DNA from 3 places in the Streptomyces sp. NPDC101227 genome. Region 3 is predicted to be linked to each of the others. Evidence: riboswitches for the same ligand, from Rfam matches in the RefSeq annotation. Region 3 holds a riboswitch; each other region holds the start of a gene.

Region 1 (9,422 bases), on a different contig from region 3:
TCATGGTCGTCGACCGGCTGAACGGTCACCTGGCACTCCCTCTCCGAGCGGGCGGGACGGCGGGACGGGCCGTCCGGCGGGCCAGGACCCACACCTTCGATTTAACCTCAATGTGCGGTCGTGCCGCATATGTGAGCAGGCCCTGCCGCAGAGTCCCGCCCAGGGCCCGGCCACGGCGTCCGCCCAGGCCCGCCGGCCCGTCGACCCGCCCGTCGGGGCCCTACACCGGCTCGGCCTCGATCAGGGAGAAGCGGCTGGGCTTCGCCAGCGGCGTCACGGAGCGCAGCGCGAAGCCCGCGCCTCGGCACAGCCGCTCGAAGTCGTCCCGGGTACGCTCCCGGCCCCCGACGTTGACGAGCATGTTGAGGTCGCTGATGTAGACGACGCCGGCGGTCGAGGGGTCCACGACGGGCGGCAGCACCGGCTCGATGATCAGCAGCCGGCCGTCGTCCGGGACGACCCGGCGGCAGTGGCGGAGGATGTCCGTGCACTGCGCGTCGTTCCAGTCGTGGATCACGCTCTTGAGGACGTACAGGTCGGCGCCTTCGGGGGCGGTGGTGAAGAAGTCCCCGCTGACCAGGGAGCAGCGGCCCACCAGCCCGTCCCGTGCCAGCGTGGCGGGGGCCTGGGCGAGCCCTTCGCGCAGGTCGAAGAGGATGCCGTTCAGCGACGGATAGGCCTTGAGGACCGCGGCGAGGAGCGTGCCGTCGCCGCCGCCGATGTCGGCCACGGTCGCGAAGCGGCCGAAGTCGAAGGCCGTCGGCACCATGGCCGCCGTATCGCGGGTGGCCTGCCCCATCGCCGCGTTGAACACGGCGGAGAATTCCGGGTGTTCGGCGAGGTGGCCGAAGAAGTTCTGGCCGAAGACCGCATCAAAGGCCGGCTCGCCGGTCCGCACGCTGTCGTCCAGATGCTCCCAGGCCCTGAGCAGGGTGGGGTCGGTGAACATCCGGACGAAGGAGTGCAGCGACTGCGGTCCGTCGGCGCGCAGCAGGGCGCCGGCCGGGGTGACGGTGAACCGTCCCGGGGCGTTCTCGGCGAGCAGCCCCAGCCCGGCCAGCGCCCGCAGTAACCGGGCCATGGCCTCGGGCCGGGCCGCGCACTCCGCCGCCAGCTCGTCCGCCGTGCGCTCGCCGTCGCCCATCAGGTCGGCGACCCGGAGGCGGGCGGCGGCGCCCACGGCGTGCGAGGCCATGGCGCCGTACGCAATCCGGGTCAGCACCTCACGGGCCTCGTCCACCGGCCGATTCTCGCGGGTCATACGGGAACCTCTCTGTTCAACGGCGTTACGGGCAGGGCTTTCTGCGCCACGGCGCGGCTCCTGTGTTACGCGCAGGGCGTCCCAGGGCACAACAACGCCTGTGGCGTTGCGGCCGCCGGCTCGCCACCCTCACTCTTGTTAGGCGACCCTAAGTTCTCCGGATCACCGGGGCAATGCCCCTGGGATACGGCCCGTACGACGCGACCGCCGGCTCACTCCGGGAAGGGAGGAACGCCCCGTGGCCCCCGATGACGAGAGCCAACTCGGTGACCGCGCCGGGCAATTACGGCGCGGCGCCACCTGGCTGCTGCTGACCGCCGCGCTCGGCAGCCTGGGCACCGGAATCGCGCTCGGACACGGCTTGCTGATGGCGGGCGGGCTGGTGCTGGCCGGGATCTACGGGCACCTCCTGGCCACGGACGCCCGCGGGCCCGCTCACCCCCGGCGGGGGTGAGCGCGCCCGCGGCCCTCACATGCCCCGTGGCGGGGCATGCCTCATGTCGTGCGGCGGCTCTTTGCTGCCGCCCCGATGCACATCGCCCCCAGCAGGAACGTGAGGGCACCGATGATGACGTTGTTCCAGATCACGCCGGCGTCAGGGCTGCTGCCGACGATCCAGGGCGCCACGATCATCCACACGCCCATGGCGCACATGGCGCCGCTCAGGCCGTACATACGGTCCGGGGTGACCGTGAACCCGATGGCCAGCAGGGCAATGGCGACGCCGAGAATCAGGTTGTGGGTCAACAGAGCGGGCTGCGAGGCCGCGTAGTGGACGATCCACGGCGACGCGGCGCAGTACAGGCCGACCAGGAACACCGGCCCATCCACGAGGATGACGTCACGTCCGCCGAGCACGCGCTCGTAACGCTCCTGCATTTCTGTTACGTCGGGGTGACCGGCGAGATCTCCCCTGTGGTGTGAGACGTCGGCCATGCGACTCGCCTCCTTCGCTCTGCAAGCCTGGCCGTCTCGCGGCATAGGAACCGCGCACTCATTATTCTGCGCTTATGTCGCCTTTATGTGTAGATCAGGGACGGGTCAAGTTTGCGGGCCCGTCGGCCGGCCCTCCGGCAGCGCCCGCCCCAGCCCCAGATTCCAGCGCCCGCCCCGCCCGCTGAGCTCGGTCACGGTGAGCGGCGGCACGTCCAGCCGCCAGAACGTCTCCACCGGGACACCCAGAGCGCACACCACGGCGGCGCGCACCACGTCCACCTCCACGACGGCGAGGACGCGCCCGGAGGTGGTGGCCAGCCGCGTGAGCCAGGCCTCGGTCCGTACGCAGAGCGCGCGCAGCGACTCGCCGCCGTGCCCCGCGAACCCGGGATCCGACAGCCAGGCGGACACCGCCTCCGATTCCGCCCCGGCCACCTCGTCCAGGGTCCTCCCCCGCCAGCGGCCCATCGCGCAGCCCGGCGGTCCCGGCTCGGGCGCGGGATCCACCGGCAGCCCGAGCTCCTCGGCCGTACGACGGCACCGGGCGGAGGGCGATACCACGATCCGCTCGGCGGCCGGCAGGTTTCCGGCCACCGCACGGGCCCGCCGCAGACCGGCCTCGCTCAGCGGTCCGTCGTCATCGAAACGCACCTCGCGCTGCGCGTCGCCGGCGGCCGGTGAGATCAACATCACCCGAGTTGTCATGACCTCTTCTCTCGCTGTCCATCCCCACCGCAACAACTGCCCTGTTCAGGGGAGTTGTCCGGTCGGCGCGCCCCTCGCTGCGCCTCTCCGCCCCCTCCGTGGCCTTGGCCCGCCGGTCGGTTCGCGGTACCTTCCCGATGATATTGACGACGACATGACGGAAGCCGGTGGGATCCCGGCGCGGTCGCGCCACTGTATGTCCGGTTTTGACGCAGCCCCAGGGGGGCGGGACCGGGCGAGCCAGACCCGCCATGTCGTTAGCACTCCCGCAACTAGGGACGCGAGTTCCCCCTAACAGGAGGTCCCCTGCCATGGCTCAGACCATCGCACCCCCGGCCACCGGCACCGCCGCCCCGGCCCCGCTCCCCCTCAAGGCGATCGCCCCCTGGGCGCTGTTCGTCGGCGTCCTGATGCTGGTTCTGCTGTACTTCGTCGGCGCCGAGCAGGGCGCCACCTCGCTGCTCTCCGGTACGGACGTCCACGAGTGGGTCCACGACGGACGCCACCTCCTCGGCTTCCCCTGCCACTGATCGGGCGCCGTTCCATGAACTCCGTCACCGTCAGAAATCTCCTGGTGCGCGGCATGCTCGCCGGGCTGGGCGCCGGCCTCCTCTCCTTGGTCGTCGCCTATCTGCTGGGCGAGCCGAGCGTGAATGCCGCGATCGCCTTCGAGGAAGCACACAGCCACGAGCACGAGATGGAGGTCGTCAGCCGTGCCGTGCAGTCCACGGCGGGGCTGGCGACCGGCGTGCTGATCTACGGCGTGGCGCTGGGCGGAATCGCCGCGCTGGCGTTCTGCTTCGCGCTGGGCCGGATCGGCCGCTTCGGCCCCCGGGCCACCGCCGCGCTGCTCTCCGGCGCGGCGCTGCTCGCCGTCTACCTCGTACCGTTCCTCAAGTACCCGGCCAACCCGCCGTCCGTCGGTGACCCCGACACCATCGGCAAGCGCACGGCCCTGTACTTCCTGATGATGCTGCTCGGCATCCTGCTTGCGGTCGGCGCCACGATCTTCGGCCGGCGGCTGGCTCCGAAGCTGGGCAACTGGTACGCCACGGTGGCGGCCGGCGCGGCGTTCGTCATCGCCATCGGGATCGCGTATGCCTTCCTGCCGTCCATCAACGAGGTGCCGAACGGCTTCTCCGGCACCCTGCTCTGGCAGTTCCGGCTGTCGGCGATCGCCATCCAACTGGTGCTGTGGACCGCCTTCGGGCTGCTCTTCGGCCATCTCGCGGAACGCGTCATCACCCCGGCCCGGGACGCCGCGGCCGCGGAGGCGGCACCCGCGGCGTCCTGACGGCGCAAGGACGGTCGGCTCACCGGGGAAGGGCCCGCGACGTATCCACGTCGCGGGCCCTTCTCAGGTGAGCGTCAGGACAGGCCGGGAATGCCGTCCAGATGCGGCAGGTCATGGTCGAGCCGTTCCCGTTTGGTCCGCAGATAGCGGATGTTCTCCACACCGGGCGGCATCAGCAGCGGGACCTGTTCGGCGACCGCGATACCGTGCCGCAGCAGCGCCGCCCGCTTGTGGGGATTGTTCGACAGCAGCCTTACCGAACGGACCCCGAGGTCCCGCAGTATTCCGGCCGCGACGCCGTATTCGCGGGCATCGACCGGCAGTCCGAGCGCGATATTCGCATCCACCGTGTCGAGGCCGTCCTCCTGAAGTTTCATCGCTCGGAGCTTGGCCAGCAGCCCTATCCCCCGGCCCTCATGGCCCTGCACATAGACGAGAATTCCGCAGCCGGCCGCCACGATCGCGGCCAGCGCCGCGGACAATTGATCGCCGCATTCGCAGTGCGTGGACGCGAAGACATCACCGGTCAGGCACTCCGAATGCACGCGGGCCAGCACGGACTTCCCGGCGACGTCGCCGTGAACCAGGGCCACTTGCTCGGTCCCTTTACGGATGTCGAGATAGCCGACGGCGAGGAATTCACCGTGTGTGGTGGGGAGTCGGACCGCCACCACTCGTTCCACGTGGGCGTCGTCATCCGGAGCGATTTCGGCATCGGGGTCCGTCATGGCGCGATGGTACCGGCGCGGACGGCCGGTTGGCATGGTGTGCGCTCATGCCTATGCTGCGACGGCCCGGCGAATGAGCGCAACGAAAGGCGGCACACCGTCATGACCGCTTCGGCACAACGGATTTCCGGCCGCGGGCTCCTGCCGGCGGACACCACCGGAGAGGTCAGGGACCGGCGGCCGCACTGCGCCCTGCTCCCCGTCGGCAGCTTTGAACAGCACGGCCCCTTCCTGCCGTTGACCACCGACACGGTCATCGCCTGCACCATCGCCGAGCGGATCGCCGCCGCGCACCCCGTCCTTCTGCTGCCGCCGCTGACCATCTCCTGTTCCCACGAACACGCCGCCTGGCCGGGCACGGTCAGCATTTCGGCCAGGACGCTGCACACCGTTGTGACGGACATCACCGATTCCCTGCGGCGGCAGGGCATCCACTCCCTGATTCTCGTCAATGGCCACGGCGGAAATTACGTACTGCGCAACGTGGTTCAGGAATCCGGTGGGACGGGGACACGGATGGCGCTCTTCCCCGGCTCGGCCGACTGGGCGGTGGCGCGCACGCGAGCGGGGGCAAAGACGTCCTCGCACAGCGATATGCACGCGGGAGAAGTGGAGACCTCCCTTCTCCTGCACGCCCATCCCGAATTGGTACGGCCCGGATATGAATCGGCGGAATCTGCGGATTGCGTCGCCGATGAACGGGAGCATCTGCTGACGCTCGGCATGTCGGCCTATACGGACTCCGGAGTCATCGGACGCCCCTCCCTCGCCTCCGCGCGCAAGGGCCGGGAACTGCTGGCCGGACTGGCCGAGGCCTTCGACGCCTATGCGGAGCTGTTCGGCATAAAGGCGGAATCCCATGACTGAACCGCTCGACGCGACGGCTGCCTGGGAGCGGCTGCGGCGCGTCCGTACGGCGGAGGATGCCGAGGCCGCCGGGCTGATGCCGGACGGCAGCGGCGGACTCCGGTGGCGGGCGGATGCCTCGCCCGAGGCGGCACGGCTCGCCGAGCGCTATCTGCCGCTGTGCCTGGCCGGTCCCCGGGTCGCGGTGGCGCAGCTCGGACAGAGTCTGGACGGCTTCATCGCGACCCGCACGGGCGACGCGGACTATGTCACCGGGGAGGAGGACCGCCGCCATCTGCACCGGCTGCGTGCGCTGACGGATGCGGTCGTCGTGGGGGCCGGCACCGCCGTGGCGGACGATCCCCAACTGACGGTGCGCGCCTGCCCGGGCGACAATCCGGTGCGGGTGGTGCTCGATCCGCGCGGCCGGGTGCCGTGGCGGCGCCGGGTGTTCCGGGACGGGGCCGCGCCGACGCTGTGGGTGGTCGGGCCGGAAGGGGCCGCACGGGCGTCCGGAGCCGTCGGCTCCGGCGGCTCCGGCGGCTCCGGCGGCTCCGGCGGCTCCGGCGTCCACGTAGTGCCGCTGCCCGACGCCGCCGCCTTCGCCCCGCACCGCCTGCTGGCGGCCCTGGCGCGGCGCGGCCTGGGCCGGGTGCTGGTCGAGGGCGGCGGCGTCACCGTGTCGGGATTCCTGCGGGCGCGGGCGCTGCACCGGCTGTATCTGACCGTCGCCCCCGTGCTGCTGGGCGACGGCGTGCCGGGCCTGCGGTTTCCCGGTACGCCGGTGATGCGCGACGCGCTACGTCCGCCGCTGCGGCGCGGCCTGCTCGGCGAGGACACCCTCTTCGAGCTCGATCTGCGGGCGCCCGCCGCGCAGTCCGGCGGCCCAGCGCACGACGAGCACCCCGGCGCCCGGCAGGCTCGCGGCGAAGGCGAGGACCCCGTAGACGACGGCGGTGGCGAGCCCCTGCGCCGCGCCTAGTCCGGCCGCGCCGAACGCCCATGCCGCGACGCCCTCCCGCGGGCCCCAGCCGCCGACGTTCAGCGGCAGCGCCATCGCCAGCAGCGCCAGCACGGCCAGTGGCACCAGCTCGGACGGCGGCGCGCCGACTCCCGCGACCCGGGCGGCGAGGAGAAACATCCCGAGGTATCCCGCCAGGACCACCACGGACGAGAGCGCCACACCCGGCCAGCTGCCGCGCGCGAACAGGGCCCGGCGGGCCTCGGTCAGCGCGGTGCGGACGGCCCGCGCGCCGCGCGAGGCGCCCCGGCTCCAGCAGGCGACGCCGACCACGAGGCCGCCCGCCACGGCCACCGCGATCAGCGCGCCAAGCCCACCGAGGAAGCGGCCGGCCGGCGCGAGGACCGGGGACGGGCGCACGAGCAGCACCGCCGCGCCGGCCATGCCCAGGACGAGCTGGCCCGCGGTCCGTTCCAGGACGACGGCGCGGACGCCCCGGCCCAGGTCGCGGGCGCTCCGGCCGTGCCGTACCGCGCGGTGCACATCGCCGAGCACGCCGCCGGGCAGCGCGGCGTTGAGGAACAGGGCGCGGTAGTAGTCCGCGACGGCCCGGCCGAGCGGCAGCCGCAGTCCCAGTGCGCGGGCCACCAGGCACCAGCGCCAGGCGCTGAACACGGTGGTCAGCAGGCCGATGCCGAGGGCGGCCGACAGCGTTCCGGCGTCGATCCGGCGCAGGCCGTCCAGGAAGGCCCGGGACCCCAGGTGCCACACCAGCACCGCGAGGATGGCCAGTCCCCCGAGGATCCTCAGCCATGCCCAGAGGGACCGTTTCATCGTGCGGCCCGCGCATCCGAGGTGCCGGAACCCGGGCGTGGCCGGGGCAGTGCCAGCAGATCCGTGTGGTGCACGGTGACCGTCAACTCCCCGGCGGCGCAGGCCGCCAGCCGCCGTCGCAGATACCCGTCCGGCCCGTCCAGGCGGGGCCCCAGCGCCGGCCGCCGGTCCAGGGCGGCGTCCACCCAGCCGCGCAGCCAGGCGGCGGTGAGCGCGGCCTGCGGGGCGGCCAGCCGCCAGGGGCTGGGCCGCGTGAGGACCGTCGCGCCCCGCCGCTCGAACGCCTCCGTGGCCGCCGCCACCGCATCCGGCCCGAGCAGCCGCCGACCGCCGGCCGTGCGGCGCTGATGGTCGTTGAAGGCGGCGCCGATCTCGTCGTCCAGCGGCTCGTACGGGGTGAGTTCGACGCGTCCGGCGACGGAGAGCGCCAGCAGGGCGGGGCAGCCGGCGGCGGCGCAGGCCTCGGCGAGCCCCGCCACCTCGTCGCGGGTGAGCAGATCCAGCAGCGCGGACGCGGTGACCAGCGTCGTCCCGGCGAGCGCGGCGGCGGTCAGCCGGGCGAGGTCGCCGCGTTCGGTGGTGGCGGTGACGGGCGTGCCGTCGGCGGCCGCCACGGGCGTCGTCTCCCGGGCGCGGGCGAGCAGTGCCGGGTCGTGGTCGTGCAGGATCCAGTGCTGCGGACCGGGCAGCCGGGCCGCGAGCCAGCGCGCCATGGAGCCGGTGCCGCAGCCCAGATCGCGGATCACCGTCCCGCGCGGGGTCCCGGCGCGGGCGGAGAGCGCGGCACTGAGCGGGGGCAGCAGTCCGGGCGCGCGGGCGGCGGCATCGGCGGGCTCCCGCAACTCCAGCCATTCCGGGGCGAATCGGGGTTGCCCGGCCGCGCTCACCCCGCCGTCCAGGGCTCGCGCCGAAGCCGTTCCAGCACCCCCGCCAGACTGTGCGACGTTGTCTCCCACCCCTCCAGCATGGCACGCCGCCCGCGCGCCGAGATCTTCAGCCGCCGCCGCACCGCCGGATCCCCGAGCCAGTCGCGCAGCGCCCCGGCGAGCGCAGCAGGGTCGCCGGACGGTACGAGGAGACCGGGCACGCTGCCGTCCGGGGCCCGCCCGACGGCCTCCGGAACGCCGTCCACCGCCGTCGCCAGAACGGGAATCCCCCGCGCCAGGGCCTCGGTGACGACCATCCCGTAGGTCTCGGCATACGACGCGAGCACCAGGAGATCGGCGGCCGCGTAACTCGCCGCCAGCTCCGCACCCGCCCGCGGCCCGACCAGACGCACCCGGTCGGCAAGCCCCAACTCTGCTGCCTTTGACCGCAGTTGACCGACGTAGCCGGGATCCGTTCGCACCCCGCCCACGCAGTGGCAGCTCCAGGGCAGGTCGGTGACGTCGGCGAGGGCGTCCATCAGACGGCCGTGGCCCTTGCGCGGGGTGACCGCGGCGACGCAGAGCAGCCGGGTCGCGCCGTCCGTTCCGGGTGCGAGGGGCGCGGGGTCGACTCCCGGGGCGGCGACATGGACCCGGTCCGGCGAGAGCCCGTGCCGCGCCGCCAGTTGCCGGGCGGCCCACCGGCTCGTGGCCACCACCGCCCGTACGGCATGCAGGGTGCGGCGCTCCCGGGCGTCCAGTTCCCCGGCCACGTCGGGGGCGAGCCCGGTCTCGTCGGCCAGCGGCAGATGCACCAGCACCGCCATCCGCAGCCGTGCGGCCTCCGGGGCGATGACCTCCGGGACGCCGCAGGCAACGAGACCGTCCAGGAGGACGAGGGCGCCGTCCGGCAACGCGGCGAGGCGGCGCGCCAGTTCGCCACGGGCGGCCGGTTCCGGCCGCGGCCACCTCCCGGGCACGGCATACGGGC
Region 2 (9,422 bases), on a different contig from region 3:
TCTCGGTCAGCCCGCTGAGGCTGCGGAACTGTACGTCCGGCAGGCTCCAGGCCAACGGCTGCGCGCGCAGCTCGTCCAGCACCGGATCCCCGGTTCCGTCGTCGTCGGCGATTCGCGCGGCGGTGACATACGGCCAGACATGGACCACCTGGAGCGACGCGGACCGCAGCCGCGCCGCCTCCCCGGCCCAGCGCAACGCCCGCTCGCTGTCCACCGATCCGTCCACCGCGACAATGACCGGCAGGCTCCCGCTCTCCGCCATGCACGCCCCCATGACGTTCGACGTCTCCGGCGACGGCGCCTCACCCCCGACGCGCCTTTTGTCCTGCTATCTCCATCGTGCGCCCGCGCGGGTGCCGACGACAGCGGACGGAGGTTCCCTCCCGGCACGGAGTAAAGTCGACCGTCCCCCCTGCGCAGGGCGGGGCTCGAACCCCTAACGCAAGGCACATTTCGGTGAACTCTCCGCCGGTCGTCGAATGGACCGAGGCCGACGAGGCCCGCTCCGCCCGTTGGCGTTCCGAGAACGGCTCCCCGCCGCCCCGCCGGATCGTCATCGCCGACGACCGCACGAAGGCCGACGACGCCTACAAGCTCGCCTGCGAGGGCACCGCGCTCCTGTGGCGCGGCGATTTCCACAACGCCCGCCAGCTGCTGACGGCGATGGCCCGCCGCATCGACCGCCGCCCCCGTAAGACGCCCCCCGCCGACGTCACGCAGGCCTTCCATCTGCACCGCGCCGCGCAGAACCAGCGCGCCCGCATCCTGGGCATGCTGCTGATCCCGCTCGATGTGTCGTACGCGGTCCCGCTGCACCGCGCGCCCGACGTCCGCGAGGCCTGCACCAGGGCGTACGGCCCGCCGGCGGCCCCGGAACCCGCGGAGCCCGACGCTCCGGGCACCGCCTCCGTGCTCTCCCTGCGCGAACTGCTCGCCCTCATCGGCGCCAACGAATGGCGCCGCAAGGGCGTCGAGATCCCGGCGCTCGGCGGCGACCGGATCCATCCGCACTACGGCGTCTTCTCACCGGCCCGCGGCGAATACGTCGACCTGGTGGCCGAGGCGCCGCTGCCCGGCCGGGAGCTGGCGTTCGACATCGGCACCGGGACCGGCGTACTGGCCGCGGTGCTGGCACGGCGCGGCGTGCGACGCGTGGTGGGCACCGACCAGGATCCACGTGCGCTGGCGTGCGCCCGCGAGAACACCGAACGGCTGGGTGTCGCCGGGCAGGTGGAGGTGGTCGAGGCCGACCTGTTCCCGGCCGGGCGCGCCCCGCTGGTCGTCTGCAATCCCCCGTGGGTGCCCGCCAAACCGACGTCCCCGGTGGAGCGCGCGGTGTACGACCCGGGCAACCAGATGCTCCACGGCTTCCTGGGTGGCCTGGCGGACCATCTGACACCGGGCGGCGAGGGCTGGCTGATCCTGTCCGACCTGGCGGAACACCTCGGCCTGCGGCCGCGCGCCGAACTCCTCGACGCCTTCGCACGGGGCGGCCTCACGGTCCTGGACCGGCTCGACATCACGCCGCGTCATCCCCGCGCCCGCGATACCTCCGACCCGCTGTACGTCGCCCGCGCGGCCGAGGTCACCTCCCTGTGGCGGCTGGGCGCGGCGGGCTGAGACGGTCGCAGGACCGGCGGGCTCACGGGCTCAGCCCGGGGCCCGCAGCCCCGCGCACGCGTTGCGCACATAGCGGCGCCAGTCCCCGGCGTCGTTACGGATCACCGCGGCCAGCCCGCAGACGATCATCACCACATCCGCGACCTCGGCATCCGCCCGTACGGTGCCCTCCTCCTGGCCACGCGCCAGGAGTTGGGCGGCGACCCCCTCGGCCCGCGCCCGCCCCTCCCCGGTAGGTTCGGTGGACCCGAAGGCCGCCTCGATGGAGGCGGACAGCCCGCGTTCGGCGCTGAGCGCCTCGCCGATGTGCTGGATGTAGGCGGCCAGTCCTTCCGCCGCCTCCGCACACGGCAGACAGGCCGTACGCCCGAACTCCACGATCTCCGCCTGCCGTTGCTCCCCCACGGCGGCGATCAGGGCCGCCCGGCTGGGGAAGTGCCGGTAGACCGTCCCGACACCGACCCCGGCGGCACGGGCGACCTCGGGCATCTGCGCCTCGTCGCCCCGCGCCCGGAACACCTCGCGCGCGGCGTTGAGCACACGGGTGCGGTTGCGCTCGGCATCGGCGCGCGGCCGGCGCTGCGGCGCGGAGGAGGGGGAGGAAGCGGATGAGGAGGCTGTCACACGGCCGATGCTACTGCTAGGCTCATTAAACGGAATCGGATTCCAGTTCCTCTTCTTGCTCTGTTCCGGTCCCGGTTCCGTGTGCGTGGTCCGGTTCATGCCCCTCGCCCGTTCCCGTACACGCCTCCCCCTTCCGCCTCCTCGGAGAGGATCAGCGATCACCATGCGCAACGAGACAGACGAATCCGGGCGGCCCGCGGAGCGCTTCTTCGTGCTGCCGGCCGGGGAACGGCGACCGGGGCGGGCACCCCTCCCGCCGGGCTTTGCCGTCAAGGCCCGCGCGAACGAGACCGAGGGCCGGCTCTCCGTCCTGGAGACCCAGCTCGACATCGACATCCCGCCGCACGTCCACCACGACGCGGACGAATTTCTCTACATCCTCGCGGGCGAGATGGAGGTCGACATCGAGGGCGCAACCCACCGGCTGACTCCCGGTATGTGCACCCTGCTGCCGCACGGCGTACCGCACGCCCTGCGCAACGCCTCCCAGCCACCCGCACGATGCCTGCAGATCTCCTCACCCGGCGGCTGGGAGTCGTTCGTGGAGGACATGTTCGAGGCCGGGCCGGTGGTCATGAAGGACGGGCACCCCGACCTCGGCCGCCTCAATGAGATCGGCGCCAAGTACGGGATGGAGTACCAGGGCTGACCCGCCCCGACGCCGAGCCGCCCATCGGGCACGATGGACACATCATGGATCCCGAGCACCTCCTGTCCCGCGCCCGCCGGCTCGCCGCAGCCGCCCGCCCCGGCCGACGCCGCCTGCTAGGCATCGCGGGCCCGCCCGGCGCCGGCAAGTCCACCCTCGCCGCACACCTGGTGGCGGAGCTGGCGGGCCAGGCGGTGCTCGTCCCGATGGACGGCTTCCATCTCGCCGAGGCGGAGCTGCACCGCCTGGGCCGCATCGGCCGCAAGGGCGCACCCGACACCTTCGATCCCGCCGGGTATGCGGCGCTGCTGACGCGTCTGCGCTCCCCGGAACCCGGCACCGCCGTCTACGCCCCGGCCTTCGACCGCCGTATCGAGGAGCCAGTCGCCGGAAGCATCGCCGTAGCACCCCATGTCCCCCTTGTCGTCACCGAGGGCAATTACCTCCTTCTCGACTCCGCGCCATGGGCCCGCATCCGCGCCCTTCTCGACGAGGTCTGGTACGTCGATTTGGACGCCCCGGAACGCATCCGGCGCCTGGTCGACCGCCATGAGCGCTTCGGCCGCCCGCACGCCGACGCCGAACGCTTCGTTCACGCCTCGGACGAAGCCAACGCCCGCACCGTGGCGGCGACCCGCGACCGCGCCGACCTCATCGTCACCTTCGCCCCCGAAGAAGCCCCCCTCCCCCGGGCCGACTAGGCATCGCCCCCAGCAGACCCACGACGGACAGCGCTCCCCACCCCAACGACACCGCCACCGCTTTCGCCTTCCGCTCGCCTCCCTGCAAGGTCGCGGCGAGCAGCGCGGCGTCCCCGAAATCCGCCGCGATACGCAGATACGCCGCCGTGCGCAGCGCCGGCCCCTCGGGGGCCAGCACCATCGCGAGCCCGCTCGCCGCTTCCCGCCAGCCGAGCGGCCGCAGCGAGGTCCGGGTCGCCCGCTCACTCCGCCCGTCGTCGTCGACGAGCCCCGAGGGCCGAGCCAGCAGATCGGGCAGCACGGCCACCGCCACCCCGTACACCGCGGTAGCCGCCCCCACCGCACGTAGCAAACGCACCGTCATCTTCCGCCCCTCCCACCCTGGATCCTCCGGTCGCCTCGCCACCATCCTTCCTCGCCGAGCCCCTTCCTAAACGACATCTTCGATGTCATCATGACATCATGAGTGTCGTTGAGACGGATGACGGCGACGAGCGGCCGGCTCCCACCGAAGAGCTTCTGTACGACGTGATACGGCGCCTGTGGCCCCTGCACCGCACGATCGTGCGCGCGGTGGAGCGGGAGCTGGAGGGCACGGGCATGACCGCCGGCGAGCACGCCCTGCTCGACGCGCTGCGCAGCGAAGGCCCCCGGACCGTGCCGCAGTTGGCCCGCACCATGGGGCTCGACCGGCAGCCGGTGCAGCGCTGGGTGAACCACGCGGCGGAGCTGGGTCTGGTGGTGACGGCCCCCAACCCCGCACACCGCCGCTCGTCCCTGATCGAGCTCACCCCCGAGGGCGGCGAGGTAATGCGCGGAATCCAGGAGTTCGAGGCCGCCGAGCTGCGTCGCGGCCTGACCGACCTCTCGACGGGCGACGTCAGAACGGCCCTTCGCGTACTCGACCGGCTGGGCGAGGAATTCCGGCGCCTGGCGAACGACTCACGCGTCGCCCCAGGAGATCCGGACAGCAAGGACGACCAGCCCGCAGAGCGCCCATAGCCACGGCACCACCCCAAGACTCCTCACCACCACATTACCCACACCCCTCATATCGCCCATATCAGCCATATCGCCCACATCTCTCACGCAAGGGAGTCCAGAGAGAATGACCCACCCATTCGCCGCGTGGTCCGAGCTCGACAACGGCACCGTGCCGATCAAGGACGGCGAGCTGTTCTACGAAACGGCAGGCGAGGGCCCCGCACTGGTGCTGCTGCACGGCGGCATGCTCGACCAGCACATGTGGGACGAGCAGTTCTCCTGGCTGGTGGGCTCCGGCCACCGCGTGATCCGTTACGACTCCCGCGGCCACGGCCTGTCCTCCACCGTGACCGGGGACTGGGCCAACCACGACGATCTGTGCGCCCTGCTCGACGCCCTCGACGTCCCCAGTGCCATCCTCGTCGGCCTCTCACACGGCTCGCGGATCGCCCTCGACACCGCCATCGCCTACCCGGAGCGGGTCGCCGCCCTGGCGCTCGCCGCACCCGGCGTCAGCGGTCGCCCCTTCACCGACCCGTTCGTCCGGGAGCACATCAAGGAGCAGGTGGCGGCGATCGGCACACCGGACGGCATGGAGCGCTATATCGAGCACTTCCTGCGGATGTGGGTGGACGGCCCCTACCGCCAACCGTCCGCTGTGCACCCCGGGTTGCGCGAGCGGATGCGCGCCTCGGCCGCGGCGACGGTCGAGGTGCACGCCGACGGCGTGGGCGCCGGAATGCCGATGGAGGTCGGCGCCGCCGACCGGCTCTCCGAGATACGGGTGCCGACGGTCGTGTTCGACGGCGACCTCGACAGCAGGGACATAGCCGCCAACGCCCATGCGATCGCCCTCGCCGTCCCGGGCGCCCACCGGGTCCGAATACCGGGCGCGGGCCACATGGTCAACCTGGAGAACGCCTCGCTCTACGACCACGAGCTGCGCGCCTTCCTCTCCGCCCTGACGCCCTGACGCCGCGCGGCCCCAAAGGGCCGTCGTCCCCGCCGCGTGGGGGCGGCGGATAGAGTGGCCGTGCCGTGGTGTTCGGGAAGACCGGTGACGGACCTTGTGGTCCCAGGCCGGAGCGGCCCTCGCCACTGTGATCGGGGAGTTTCCAGCCCTTCCGTATGCGCCTGCGCGCCTACGGCGCCACTGACCGCAGCCCGCGGCCGGGAAGGCGGGCCCGGAAGCGTGCACCTGTAAGCCAGGAGACCGGCCACGGCATCTCACGAACTGATCCACGAGGTGCTGGAGCGTGACCGCCGGATGGCCCTGTCCACCGATACCCCGACCACCCCTGCTTCCGCCGCGTTCCGCTGGCGCCGGCAGGACACCGTCCGTACCGCGGGCCTGATGGCCGTCATAGCCGGACTGCACGTCGTCGCCTTCGGCGTGCTGTTCCTGCTCGTCGTCCCGTACCACTACTCCGTCGGCAGCCAGGTCTTCGGCGTCGGGCTCGGCGTCACGGCGTACACGCTCGGCATGCGGCACGCCTTCGACGCCGACCACATAGCCGCGATCGACAACACCACCCGCAAGCTGATGGCCGACGGCAAGCGCCCGGTCTCGGTGGGCTTCTGGTTCGCCCTGGGCCATTCCAGCGTGGTCGTCGCGATGGCCGCCCTGGTGGCGGGCGGTGCCCAGCTCGCCGGCACGCTCCTCAACGACGAGTCCCGTACCCACCAGGTCCTGGGCACCATCGGCACCACGGTCTCGGGGACGTTCCTCTACGTCATCGCCGCCCTCAACCTCATCGCGCTGGCCGGGATCTGGCGGGTCTTCCGCGGGATGCGCGACGGCCAGTACGACGAGGCCGAGCTGGAGCAGCGACTCGATGCGCGCGGTTTCATGAACCGCATCCTGGGGCGCTTCACCCGCGCGGTCTCCCGGCCAGGCCAGATGTTCCCGCTCGGCTTCCTCTTCGGGCTCGGCTTCGACACCGCGACCGAAGTGACGCTGATGGTGATGGCGGGCAGCGGCGCCGCGGCCGGCCTTCCCTGGTACGCCGTCCTGTGCCTGCCGCTGCTGTTCGCCGCCGGAATGAGCCTGTTCGACACCCTCGACGGCACATTCATGAACTTCGCCTACCAGTGGGCGTTCTCCAACCCGGTGCGCAAGGTCTACTACAACCTCACCATCACGGGCCTGTCGATCGCCGTCGCCTTCTTCATCGGCACCATCGAGCTGGTGACCGTGCTGCACGAAAAGCTGGCCCTCAACGACCCGGTGACCGGCTGGATTTCGGGCCTCGACCTCGACAATGTCGGCTTCGTCATCGTCGGCCTGTTCGTGGTGGTGTGGGCGGCGGCGCTGACGTACTGGCGCCTGTCCGGCGTCGAAAAGCGCTGGGCGGCGCGGGCGGCGTCGGACTCCTAGAGGCCGTACGCCTCCCGCTGCCGCGCGGCGGTCAGGTGGCCGAGCCGGCCGCCGCGCCGGTCATCAGGTCGGGCCCCCAGCGCTCGAGCTCCGCCGCGAGATCGAGCGGGCGCAGCCGGTCCAGCTCGTCCGGGCCGGGCCACTCCTCGCGCGGGACCCGCCACATCACCTCGAACTCGTTGCCGTCCGGGTCCTTGGCGTAGAGGGACTTGGAGACGAGGTGGTCGCTCGCGCCGACCAGGGCGCCGCGCGCCGCGAGCCGCCCCTCGGTCGCGGCGAGTTCGCCGAGGGTGCCGACCTCCCAGGCCAGGTGGTAGAGCCCGGCCCGGCCGGCCTCGGGGCCCGGCGCGTCCGGCCCCACGGCGAACAGCCCCAGGTCATGGTCGTTCAGCGAGCCGGCAGCGCTGAGGAAGGCGGCGCGCCCCGGTATCTCGACATCCAGCGTCAGCCCGAGGGCTTCGGTGTAGAAGGCGACGGATCGCGCCACATCGCGGATATAGAGCACCGCGTGATTGAGACGGCGTACGGACAAGGCTCTCTCCCAACTCCCGCCGTGGCGCCCCCCGGGCGCCACGGTCCGACTACTTCTGCGTTTTCCTGCTTCTGCCTGCAGATGACTGCCTCTGCGAATGCCTGCCGCTGCGAATGCGCCGCTGTGCAGGGGCGCCCCGCGAAGGCGTGCCTGGCTACTTCCGGACCAGCAGCACGCCCCCGGCGGCCACCACGGCGAGCACCAGCGCGACCACGCCGTAGGCGAGCCGGTGGGCGCGCAGCACGGGCAGGAGACGGTCGGCGGCAAAGCGGCCGGGGCCGGCCAGCGCCAGCGCGGCCGCGCCCGCGGTCAGCAACAGCTCGTACTCCACACCCTTGGGCGCGAAGAAGCCGCCGCCCCACTTCACGGCAAGAGCGTTGATCATCGTGCCGACGACCGCCGCGCCCGCGAGCGGCGTGAGCAGCCCGAGCACCAGCCCGAGCCCGCCGAGCGTCTCGCTCACCCCCGCGACCAGGGCCATCGTCTTCCCCGACGGATAGCCGCTCATCGCGAAGAACTGCCCGGTCCCCTCCAGCCCACCGCCCCCGAACCAGCCGAACAGCTTCTGGGCCCCATGAGCGGCCATGGTCAGCCCGAGCGCGAGGCGCAGCAGGAGAAGCCCTGCGTCGTAGCCGTGCGCAGACGGTGCCTGGCGCGTATCCGCGCCGAGGATGGGGGTCTGGAGAGTGCTGAGGGGGGACGTCATAGCGAGCGCTCTTCCCGTGTCGAGGTCGGGGCGGGCCGAACAGTTTGAAGATTTACTTGAAAGTTCAAGTCACCGCCACGACGATACACAGCCACCCCGGGAGGGACAACCACGAACAAGCCACACAACCTCGCGGCGAAGATCATCGAAGGCTCCAGGTCTGGGAGCCCACCAAAATCCCCGCGAATTACCCCAAAGGCACCCGTGGAGGACCAGAGCCCCTTACTCGACGGAGACCGTCACGGCCTGCGCCCGCAACCCCGCCTGCCCGCCCCCGCCCCACCGGACGCACACCTCATCCGGAAGCCGGCGCCCGAAGCCCGCCGCCATCACGAACTGCACGGACCCATCGGGCCGGACCGTGGCGTCCTGCGGGAGGTTGCGCGCACTCACCCCCAGGCCATCGGGGTCGATACGCACCCCGAACGCGGTATCCGAGCCCACATTCCGCAGTACGAACCGATGCCTGCCGCAACGCCGCACCTCCCACCGCACCTCACCACGCCGTCCGACCCAGGACTCGGGCAGCTCCAGCGAGAGCCCCGGCGCCCGCTCACCCAGAACGCGCAGCGCCGCGGCAAGGGCGTCCTCCACCACACTCGCCCGCCGCTCGGCCGCCTCCGCCTGCATATGACTGATCTCGTTGGCTTCCTGGCCGATACGGGCGTTCCGCCGCGAGTCGGTCCAGGCACAGACCGAAATGAGCAGTGTGACAGCTACGCCCGCCCATGTGGCGAAATCTCCTGCTTGCATGCAGGGACCATAGCGAGCACCGGCACCACGAACGGCACGCACGCGCGACGCGGCAGGTACATCTGGGCGGGAAGGGCAATCGAGGCGGGGGGACATCGGGGCGGCATCGCGGGTGCGGGTTCCGGACCCGCCGAGCGCCAGGCCGGTGGCTGCCGCCTGTCGCCACGTGACTCGACAACGCGGAGATCGACACCTTTCACACGTCCCCTTGATTTCAGCGAACCGCCGACACGAGACCCGACAACCCACTACCCCACGCAGATGACCTTGCGATTGCACCGCGGAAAGCGCACCCGCCGCCTGGATCTCCCGCTCAACGCTCCTCACCTTTTGCAGAACGCCCAGCAATTCCACACGAGTTCGACGGGCCCGAATTACCGAACGGCATCGAATCCACCCCAGCCGGAATCTCGCGGAAGTCTCGTCAGCCGGCACCCTGCGTGCTCTCACCCCCGCGGTGGAACTGCGCGCATGCG
Region 3 (9,422 bases):
GCGTTCTCGACGGAATCCGGGACCTTGTCCAGGCCGACGTTCTGCCGGTTGACGGCGCCGACGCTGACCATCTGGCTGCCGTCCGCCCAGTAATAGATGGAGGCTTCCTGGGCGGCCAGCTCGTTCTCGTTCGGGATGTCGATGGTGACGTAGACGAGGACGAACAGCCCCGCCAGGCCCGCGACAGCGACGCCGAACGTGCCGAGCAGCAGCTTCCACGACGGCAGCCAGCGGCGCGGCCCCACTCGCCCCAGTCGCGGATAGTCGATGATCCGGCGGCGCTCCTGGCGCTGCCCCCGGCGGCGCCCCCTGTTCCCCTTCACACTTCCGTAGACGTGGGTGAAGGCGTCGAGCACCAGTTGCCAGGACGGCAGCCAGCGACGTGGGCCTTGGTGTCCCTGTCGCGGATAGTCGATGATCCGGCGGCGCTCCTGGCGCGGTCCCCGGCGACGACCCCTGTTCCCCTTCATACTTCCGTAGATAGTACGGATGCGGGCTCGGTTGCGGTCCGGCCGTCCGCTCATCGAACGCTCACAAAAGCGCGGCGGACGGCCGGTCGCAGCTGATACTAGAAGTCGTCGTCGAAGGAGACCGAGCCCTCCACGGCGACCTGGTAGGCCGAAGCCCGGCGCTCGAAGAAGTTGGTCAGCTCCTGGACGTTCTGCAGCTCCATGAAGGAGAACGGGTTCTCCGAGCCGTACACGGGCGGGAAGCCGAGGCGCTGCAGCCGCTGGTCGGCGACGCACTGGAGGTACTCGCGCATCGACTCGGTGTTCATGCCCGGCAGGCCGTCACCGCACAGATCGCGGCCGAACTGCAGCTCCGCCTCCACGGCCTCCTTGAGCATCTCCGTGACCTGCTGCTCCAGCTTGTCGTCGAAGAGGTCGGGCTCCTCCTCGCGGACCGTGTCGACCACCGAGAACGCGAAGTCCATGTGCATGGACTCGTCGCGGAAGACCCAGTTGGTGCCGGTGGCCAGGCCGTGCAGCAGACCGCGCGAGCGGAACCAGTAGACGTACGCGAACGCGCCGTAGAAGAACAGCCCCTCGATGCAGGCCGCGAAGCAGATGAGGTTGAGCAGGAAGCGGCGGCGGTCGGCCTTCGTCTCCAGGCGGTCGATGCTCTCGACCGAGTCCATCCACTTGAAGCAGAATTCGGCCTTCTCCCGGATGGACGGGATGTTCTCCACCGCGGCGAAGGCGGCGGCGCGGTCGTCCGGGTCGGGGAGGTAGGTGTCCAGCAGCGTCAGATAGAACTGGACGTGCACGGCCTCCTCGAAGAGCTGACGGCTCAGATACAGCCGCGCCTCGGGGGAGTTGATGTGCTTGTAGAGGGTCAGGACCAGGTTGTTCGAAACGATCGAGTCACCGGTCGCGAAGAACGCGACCAGCCGGCCGATCATGTGCTGCTCGCCGGGCGAGAGCTTGGCGAGGTCGGCGACGTCGGAGTGGAGGTCGACCTCCTCCACGGTCCAGGTGTTCTTGATCGCGTCGCGGTAGCGGTCGTAGAAGTCCGGGTACCGCATGGGACGCAGCGTCAGCTCGAAGCCCGGGTCGAGGAGGTTCTTCTTGCCGGTGGTGGCGGTGTGCGCGGCGGCGGCGGCGTTCGTTTCCATGAGGCTCCCGGCGCGCAGCGCCGTCGTTGAGGGGCGGTGGTCGGGCGACGGGTCGGGCATTACTGGCAGGCCTCGCAGGACTCGGGGTTTTCCAGGGAGCAGGCGACCGCCTCGGGGTCGGCCACCGGCAGCTGGGCGGGGATGGACGCGGCGCGCGCGGACTGGGCGATCCGGGTGGCCGGGCGCGACCGCAGGTAGTACGTCGTCTTGATGCCGCGCTTCCAGGCGTAGGCGTACATCGAGCTGAGCTTGCCGATGGTCGGCGACGCCATGAAGAGGTTCAGCGACTGGCTCTGGTCGAGGTAGGGCGTACGGGCCGCGGCCATGTCGATCAGCGCGCGCTGCGGGATCTCCCAGGCGGTGCGGTACCGGGCGCGGACGTCCTCGGGGATCCAGCCGACCTCCTGGATGGAGCCGTTGGCCTCGCGCAGCGCGTCACGGGTGCGTGCGTCCCACAGGCCCAGCGTCTTGAGCTCCTCGATCAGATACGCGTTGACCTGCAGGAACTCGCCCGACAGGGTTTCTCGCTTGAAGAGGTTGGAGACCTGCGGCTCGATGCACTCGTACACCCCCGCGATGGAGGCGATGGTGGCGGTCGGGGCGATGGCCAGGAGGAGGGAGTTGCGCATCCCGGTCTTCGCGATCCGGGCGCGCAGCGCGGCCCAGCGGTCGGCCCAGCGGGGCTCGGCGTCCGGGTAGTGGTCGGGGTGCAGCACTCCGCGGGCGGTGCGCGTCGCCGACCAGGCCGGGTGCGGGCCCTGCCGCTCGGCGAGGTCTGCGGAGGCCTCGTACGCGGCGAGCATGATCCGCTCGGAGATACGGGTCGACAGCTCCTTCGCCTCGGGCGAGTCGAAGGGCAGCCGCAGCCGGAAGAAGACGTCCTGGAGGCCCATCAGGCCCAGGCCGACCGGGCGCCAGCGGGCGTTGGACGTCCCGGCCTGCTCGGTCGGGTAGAAGTTGATGTCCACGACGCGGTCGAGGAAGGTGACGGCCGTGCGGACGGTGGCGTCCAGCCGCTCCCAGTCCATCTCGCCGTCGGCACCCAGGTGAGCGGCGAGGTTCACGGATCCCAGGTTGCAGACGGCGGTCTCCCCGTCGTTGGTCACCTCCAGGATCTCCGTGCACAGGTTGGAGGAGTGCACGACCTGACCGGGCTCGGCGGTCTGGTTGGCGGTGCGGTTGGCGGCGTCCTTGAACGTCATCCAGCCGTTGCCGGTCTGCGCCAGGGTGCGCATCATCCGCGAGTACAGCAGCCGGGCCGGGATCTGCTTGAGCGCCCGGCCGTCCGCCTCGGCCCTGCGGTACGCGGCGTCGAACTCGTCGCCCCACAGGTCCACCAGCTCCGGGACGTCGGCGGGCGAGAACAGCGACCAGTCGGCGTCGGCCTCGACCCGGCGCATGAACTCGTCCGGGATCCAGTGCGCGATGTTCAGGTTGTGCGTACGGCGGGCCTCCTCGCCGGTGTTGTCGCGCAGCTCCAGGAACTCCTCGATGTCGGCGTGCCAGGTCTCCAGGTAGACGCAGGCGGCGCCCTTGCGCCGGCCGCCCTGGTTCACCGCCGCGACCGAGGCGTCGAGCGTGCGCAGGAACGGCACGATGCCGTTGGAGTGACCGTTGGTGCCCCGGATCAGCGACCCCCGTGCGCGGATCCGGGAGTAGGAGAGACCGATGCCGCCGGCGTGCTTGGAGAGCCGGGCCACCTGGTGGTAGCGGTCGTAGATCGAATCCAGCTCGTCCAGCGGGGAGTCCAGCAGGTAGCAGGAGGACATCTGCGGGTGGCGGGTGCCGGAGTTGAAGAGCGTGGGGGAGGAGGGCAGATACGACAGCGTGCTGGTCAGGCGGTACAGCTCCGCCACATCCGCCAGCGCCCGCTCGGAGCGGTCCTCGGCGAGGCCGCAGGCCACCCGGAGCAGGAAGTGCTGGGGGGTCTCGATGACCTGACGGGTGGTGGGGTGCCGCAGCAGGTAGCGGGAGTGCAGGGTGCGCAGCCCGAAGTACCCGAAGCGGTCGTCGGCGCCGTCCCGGAGGGCGTTCTCGACGAGCCCGTCCAGCTGCTCGGCATGCGTCCGTACGAACTCCGCCGTCTCGTCGGCGATCAGGCCCTCGCGGTGGCCGGTCTCGACGGAGGCGGAGAAGGCGACCGCCCCCTGTCCGGCCGCCTCCTCCGCGATGGCGAGGGTGAGCAGGCGGGCGGCGAGCCTGGAGTACTGCGGCTCGTCGCCGATCAGACCGGCCGCGGCGTCGATGGCCAGCGCGCGCAACTCGGCCTCGTCCGAGCCCGGGTGGCGGCCGCGCAGCGCGGCGGCGGCCACCTTGCCGGGGTCGGTCGCGGTCAGGTCCGCGGTCAGGTCGGTCAGCGTGCGCAGCAGCGCGACGCCGGGTCCGTCCTGGCCCGCTCCGGTGGAGGTGTCAGGCGTGGCCACCACAGGCTGCACGACCTCGGCGGCTGACGCGGGCTCCGTTGGCGCGATGGTCACGTGATGCTCTCCCTCACTCGGCGGGGGCCGGGAGGGCGCGGCGGACGGTCGCTCGCGGGCATGCGGCACCCCATGACGGTCAGGGGTGCGCGGGCACACCGCGCGGCGTCCATCGGCCCAACCCTCGGGGCCCGGACGTATCGACGTCCGCACCGATGGCGGTGCGGGCGTGCCGTCGGCAGGTCCTCGGACTTCACCGCACCCCGTGGGACGGCCCTGTGGCTGTTGGGGGTGCGCGTTCATACCGTTGCGGGACAGTTCCGGATTTCCACCGGATTCCCCTGCGGCGACAGCGAAGACGAGCATACATGTGGTGGTGGCTCGTTGTGTGCACCCCCACATCTAGTGTCGCGTGAGTGATCAAGCGGTGTCTGTCAGTGGCCTCGGCTACCGTCGGCCCTACGCTCTGTGACCCATCCCGTGGAAGAAGGGGAAGGCCTCATGACCGCGCGCGCCGACCGCCCGCACATCATGGAAACCGAGCATTTCGAAGAGGCCGCCCGGATACTCGCCCGCCTGGAGCAAGGCGCGCGGTTGGAACTCATCAACGGCAAGGTCACGAGCAAGCCCATGCCGGACGGGGATCGCGGACGGATCATCCAGTGGCTGCTGCGTATCTGCATGCAGCACAGGCCCGAGCTCTTCCTCGACCCGAATCAGGGCCTGAAGACGGAGAGCTGCCGAAAAGGCCGGCTCCGTCCGGATGGCTTACTCGTGCCGTGTGACGCCTTCGTGGGCCAGGGGGAGTGGGCTGATCCCGACCCGGTGCTGATGGTCGTCGAGGTCACTTCGCACGACTCGGACACCGAACAGCGTGACCGGGTGGAGAAGCCCCGGGCCTGCGCGGAAGCCAACATTCCGCCCCGACCCCGTCGGCATCACGCTCGAAACCGAGCAGCTGAAGGACTGGATGAACTGACCCCGCACACACAAAGGCCGCCGCGAACCCTCAGGTTCGCAGCGGCCTCTGCGTGAAGCGGCCGACGGCTCAGCGCCCCGCCGGCGCCTCCTCCGTGGCTTCCGGCAGCTCCGTCGTGACGCCCTCGTCGCCGGCGTCCGCCGTGTAGTCGGCGGGGCTGGTCTCGTCGACGCCCTCCGGCGCCTTGACGGCCTTCAGGGCGAAGGTCCCCACGACCGAGACCACGACGTTCAGCACAAAGGCGGTCAGACCGATGTACCCGATTTCGCCGATGCCGGGTATCTCCGCGCTGGAGCCGCCGAAGTGCTTCTGGGTGGGGCTGGCCACGCCGTACGCCGCCAGCGTGCCGTAGAGCATGCCGGCCGCCCAGCCGGCCAGCAGCGCCCAGCGGTGGAACCAGCGGGTGAACAGGCCGCCGACCAGCGACGGCATGGTCTGCAGGATCCAGATGCCGCCCAGCAGCTGGAAGTTGATGGCGACGGTCTTGTCCATGGTGAGGACGAAGACGAGCGCACCGACCTTCACCAGCAGCGAGACGAGCTTGGCGACCTTGTGCTCCTGCTCGGCGGTCGCGTCCGGCTTGAGGAAGTCCTTATAGACGTTGCGGGTGAAGAGGTTGGCCGCGGCGATGGACATGATGGCCGCGGGCACCAGCGCGCCGATGCCGATCGCGGCGAAGGCGACGCCGGAGAACCAGCTCGGGAACATGTCCTCGAACAGCTGGGGAATCGCCAGCTGAGGGTTGCCCTGGATGTCCGTACCGGCCTTGACCGCCATGAAGCCGAGCAGCGCCAGGAAGCCCAGCATCAGGGAGTACAGCGGCAGGATGGTGGTGTTGCGGCGGATCACGTTGCGGCTGCGGGAGGACAGCGTGGCCGTGATGGAGTGCGGGTACATGAACAGCGCCAGCGCGGAGCCCAGCGCCAGGGTGGCATACGCCCATTGGGCGTTGGGGCCGCTGGTCAGCTCGCCCCGCGGTTTGCCGGGGACGGCCCCGGGCTGGGCGAACGCCTTGCCGGCCGCGTCGAAGATCGCGTCGAAGCCGCCCAGCTTGATGGGGATGTAGATGATCGCCACGGCGATGACCAGGTAGATCAGCCCGTCCTTGACGAAGGCGATCAGGGCCGGCGCCCGCAGACCGGAGGAGTAGGTGTACGCGGCCAGCACCGCGAACGCGATCAGCAGCGGCAGGTCCTTGACGAACCAGTTGGTGTTCTCGCCGCCGCCGATGCCCATCACGTCCAGGACGGCCTGGATGCCGACCAGTTGGAGGGCGATGTACGGCATGGTGGCGAGGATGCCGGTGAGCGCCACGGCCAGCGACAGGCCCTTGGAGCCGAAGCGGCCGCGCACGAAGTCGGAGGTGGTGACGTACCCGTGCTTGTGCGAGACCGACCACAGGCGGGGCAGGAAGGTGAAGATCAGCGGGTAGACCAGGATGGTGTACGGGACGGCGAAGAAGCCGGCCGCGCCCGCCGCGTAGATGGCCGCCGGGACGGCCACGAAGGTGTACGCGGTGTAGAGGTCACCGCCGAGCAGGAACCACGTCACCCAGGTGCCGAAGCTGCGGCCGCCCAGACCCCATTCGTCGAGGTTGGCGGACTCCTCGGCCTTGCGCCAGCGGGCGGCCAGGAAGCCCATGACCGTCACGGCCAGGAAGAAGAAGACGAAGACGGCAAGTGCGATGCCGTTGACGCCGCCGGACGGGGCCGCGGCGAGGACGGTGGCGGAGGCGTGGGCGGTCACTTGGCCACACCACCCTTACGGGCGCGCTGCTCACGCTGGACCAGCTTGTACGCCAGCATCGTCAGCGCGGTCGAGATCAGCACCCACAGCATCTGGTACCAGTAGAAGAACGGGATCCCGATGAGCGTCGGCTCGATCTTCGCGTACGAACTCACCCACAGCATCGCCACGAACGGAACGAGCAGGCAGACGCCGACCACCACACGGGTGGGCGTGACGATCCGTCTGCGCTCCGGCGGTTCGGCTGCCTGCGCTGGCTCTGGTCCTGACATGGCGGGGCTCCGTCCGTGGCAATTTCTCCTGGGTAATCGGCTGGAAATCTAAGCCAGGGTCGTGGCACGCGTCACTAGGTGTCCGCATATCGGTATGGCATACCTGAGTTGGGGGTTCGCCGGGCCGGTGCCCGCGTCCTCAGTCCGCGGGGCGGCGCAGCCGGGCGACGAACTTGTAGCGGTCGCCGCGGTAGACCGAGCGCACCCACTCCACGGGCTGCCCCTGCGCGTCGAGGGAGTGCCGGGAGAGCATCAGCATCGGCAGGCCGACGTCCGTGCCCAGCAGGCCGGCCTCGCGCGGGGTGGCCAGCGAGGTCTCGATGGTCTCCTCGGCCTCCGCCAGGCGGACGTCGTAGACCTCGGCCAGGGCGGTGTAGAGGGAGGTGTATTTGACGAGATTGCGGCGCAGCGCGGGGAAGCGCTTGGCCGACAGATGGGTGGTCTCGATGGCCATCGGCTCGCCGCTGGCCAGCCGCAGCCGCTCGATGCGCAGCACCCGGCCGCCGGTGGTGATGTCCAGCAGCCCGGCGAGGCGGTCGTCGGCCGTGACATAGCCGATGTCCAGCAGCTGAGACGTCGGCTCCAGCCCCTGGGCGCGCATGTCCTCGGTGTAGGAGGTCAGTTGCAGCGCCTGGGAGACCTTGGGCTTGGCGACGAAGGTGCCCTTGCCCTGGATGCGCTCCAGGCGGCCCTCGACGACCAGCTCCTGGAGGGCCTGACGGACCGTCGTGCGGGAGGTGTCGAACTCCGCGGCGAGGGTGCGTTCGGGCGGTACCGGGGAGCCGGGCGGCAGCGTCTCGGTGATCTCCAGCAAGTGCCGCTTGAGGCGGTAGTACTTGGGCACCCGAGCGGTGCGGGTGGTGCCGCCACCGCTCTCGGTGCTGCCGCCTTCGGTCTCCATGACCCGCCTCTCCGACCCTTGTCGCGCTGCCGTCACCGGCTCCTCCGTACGTAGCGGCTCACATCGTGGCACGAGTGCGCTCTGCGTGCTCCCTCGCAGGTCCCGGCCCGCCAGATGTCGGTCCGGTAACGGACCTGACAGCGACTCTTATACACCCTTGACACCCCTAAAGGTCTAGGCCAAGCTGCGGGCACTGGTCTAAACCATTAAAGACCAACACCCGGCCTTTAGGGGAGAGCGCAATGAAGCGTGGGCTCATAGCGGCGACGGCGGTCGCGGGAATGCTGGTGGGGGTCGCTGCCTGTGGGTCAAGCGGCGGAACGGGCGCGGACGGCTTCAAGGGCAAGAAGCTCACCGTATGGGTGATGAGCGGTTCCAATCCGGCGCAATGGACCAAACAGGTCTCCGCGCAATTCAAGAAGAAGACCGGCGCCACCGTCGAGTTCAAGGTCCAGCAGTGGAACGGAATTCAGCAGAAGCTGAGCACCGCGCTGTCCGAGGACGCCCCGCCGGACGTCGTCGAAATCGGCAATACGCAGACCGCCGCCTATGCCAAGGCGGGCGCCCTGGCCGACCTCGGCGACCTGAAGAAGGAAATAGGCGCCGACTGGAACGACGCCTTCAACAAGGCCGCGATGGTGGACGGAAAGCAGTACGCGCTGCCGTGGTTCGCCGGAAACCGCGTCGTCATGTACAACAAGAAGATCTGGGCCGAGGCGGGCCTCAAGGGCACCCCCAAGACCCGCGGCGAGCTTTTCAAGGCGTTCGAGACCATCAAGAAGAAGACCGACGCCGAACCGCTCTATCTCCCCGGCCAGAACTGGTACTTCCTCGACGGCCTGACCATCGGCACCGGTGCCGACCTGGTGAAGAAGCAGGGCGGCAAATGGGTTTCCAACCTCGGCGACCCCAAGGTTGCCAAGGCCATGGACATCTACCGGCAGTACCAGGCCTTCAGCACTGCCCCGAAGAACAAGGACGAGGCCACCCCGCAGCAGGCCGAGGTCTTCGCCAAGGGCAAGACCGGCGCCCTCATCGCCATGGGCTACGAGGCGGCCACCGCCGTCAAGGCCAACCCGGCAATCAAGAAGGACATCGGCTTCTTCACCATTCCCGGTGAGACCGCCGCACGGCCCGAGGGCGTATTCCTCGGCGGCTCCAACTTCGCGGTCGCGGGAATGGGCAAGAACCAGGAACTCGCCAGGGAATTCCTGAAGATCGCCCTGTCGAAGGCGAACGACGGCCAGATGGTCAAGGAATCCGGCTGGACGCCGAAGTCTCCCGACCTGGCCGCGGCCGCCGAGGAGAACCCGGCCGCGGCGGCCGCCGCACCCGCCGCGGCGAAGTCCGGCGGTACGACTCCGCTGATTCCTCAGTGGGCCGCGGTGGAGAACACGCCGAACCCGATCAAGAGCTATATGACGGCCGTGCTGGGCGGTAAGTCCCCGGCCGACGCCGCCAAGGACGTCGAGCCCGAGATCAACGCGCGGCT

The links. A riboswitch is a leader RNA that binds a small molecule or an ion and turns the genes downstream of it on or off. The one in region 3 is predicted to bind cobalamin.
Region 1: it holds a riboswitch for cobalamin, as region 3 does, so the genes downstream of both, ACIRPT_RS04540 (CbtB-domain containing protein) here and ACIRPT_RS18255 (ribonucleoside-diphosphate reductase subunit alpha) in region 3, are expected to answer to the same signal.
Region 2: it holds a riboswitch for cobalamin, as region 3 does, so the genes downstream of both, ACIRPT_RS09180 (HoxN/HupN/NixA family nickel/cobalt transporter) here and ACIRPT_RS18255 (ribonucleoside-diphosphate reductase subunit alpha) in region 3, are expected to answer to the same signal.

What each region holds. Positions count from the first base shown of each region.
Region 1 is NZ_JBIWOD010000002.1:144,334-153,755, reverse strand. Features, by position in the region: gene ACIRPT_RS04565 (alkyl/aryl-sulfatase) at 1-29, opposite strand, end outside; gene ACIRPT_RS04560 (methyltransferase) at 221-1,261, opposite strand; gene ACIRPT_RS04555 (hypothetical protein) at 1,500-1,715, shown strand; gene ACIRPT_RS04550 (SPW repeat protein) at 1,757-2,197, opposite strand; gene ACIRPT_RS04545 (histidine phosphatase family protein) at 2,303-2,902, opposite strand; cobalamin riboswitch at 3,010-3,171, shown strand; gene ACIRPT_RS04540 (CbtB-domain containing protein) at 3,214-3,432, shown strand; gene ACIRPT_RS04535 (CbtA family protein) at 3,447-4,196, shown strand; gene ribA (GTP cyclohydrolase II RibA) at 4,271-4,924, opposite strand; gene ACIRPT_RS04525 (creatininase family protein) at 5,027-5,791, shown strand; partial or broken gene ACIRPT_RS04520 (RibD family protein) at 5,784-6,467, shown strand; gene ACIRPT_RS04515 (lysylphosphatidylglycerol synthase transmembrane domain-containing protein) at 6,570-7,565, opposite strand; gene ACIRPT_RS04510 (methyltransferase domain-containing protein) at 7,562-8,452, opposite strand; gene ACIRPT_RS04505 (glycosyltransferase family 4 protein) at 8,449-9,422, opposite strand, start outside.
Region 2 is NZ_JBIWOD010000003.1:522,267-531,688, reverse strand. Features, by position in the region: gene ACIRPT_RS09220 (universal stress protein) at 1-262, opposite strand, end outside; gene ACIRPT_RS09215 (methyltransferase) at 457-1,620, shown strand; gene ACIRPT_RS09210 (TetR/AcrR family transcriptional regulator) at 1,651-2,244, opposite strand; gene ACIRPT_RS09205 (cupin domain-containing protein) at 2,408-2,893, shown strand; gene ACIRPT_RS09200 (nucleoside/nucleotide kinase family protein) at 2,938-3,594, shown strand; gene ACIRPT_RS09195 (hypothetical protein) at 3,551-3,958, opposite strand; gene ACIRPT_RS09190 (MarR family winged helix-turn-helix transcriptional regulator) at 4,057-4,596, shown strand; gene ACIRPT_RS09185 (alpha/beta fold hydrolase) at 4,703-5,551, shown strand; cobalamin riboswitch at 5,601-5,815, shown strand; gene ACIRPT_RS09180 (HoxN/HupN/NixA family nickel/cobalt transporter) at 5,846-6,955, shown strand; gene ACIRPT_RS09175 (VOC family protein) at 6,987-7,487, opposite strand; gene ACIRPT_RS09170 (DoxX family membrane protein) at 7,642-8,193, opposite strand; gene ACIRPT_RS09165 (hypothetical protein) at 8,416-8,946, opposite strand.
Region 3 is NZ_JBIWOD010000007.1:133,343-142,764, forward strand. Features, by position in the region: gene ACIRPT_RS18245 (transglycosylase domain-containing protein) at 1-470, opposite strand, end outside; gene ACIRPT_RS18250 (ribonucleotide-diphosphate reductase subunit beta) at 569-1,615, opposite strand; gene ACIRPT_RS18255 (ribonucleoside-diphosphate reductase subunit alpha) at 1,675-4,092, opposite strand; cobalamin riboswitch at 4,252-4,415, opposite strand; gene ACIRPT_RS18260 (Uma2 family endonuclease) at 4,534-5,067, shown strand; gene mctP (monocarboxylate uptake permease MctP) at 5,081-6,757, opposite strand; gene ACIRPT_RS18270 (DUF3311 domain-containing protein) at 6,754-7,029, opposite strand; gene ACIRPT_RS18275 (GntR family transcriptional regulator) at 7,169-7,930, opposite strand; gene ACIRPT_RS18280 (extracellular solute-binding protein) at 8,173-9,422, shown strand, end outside.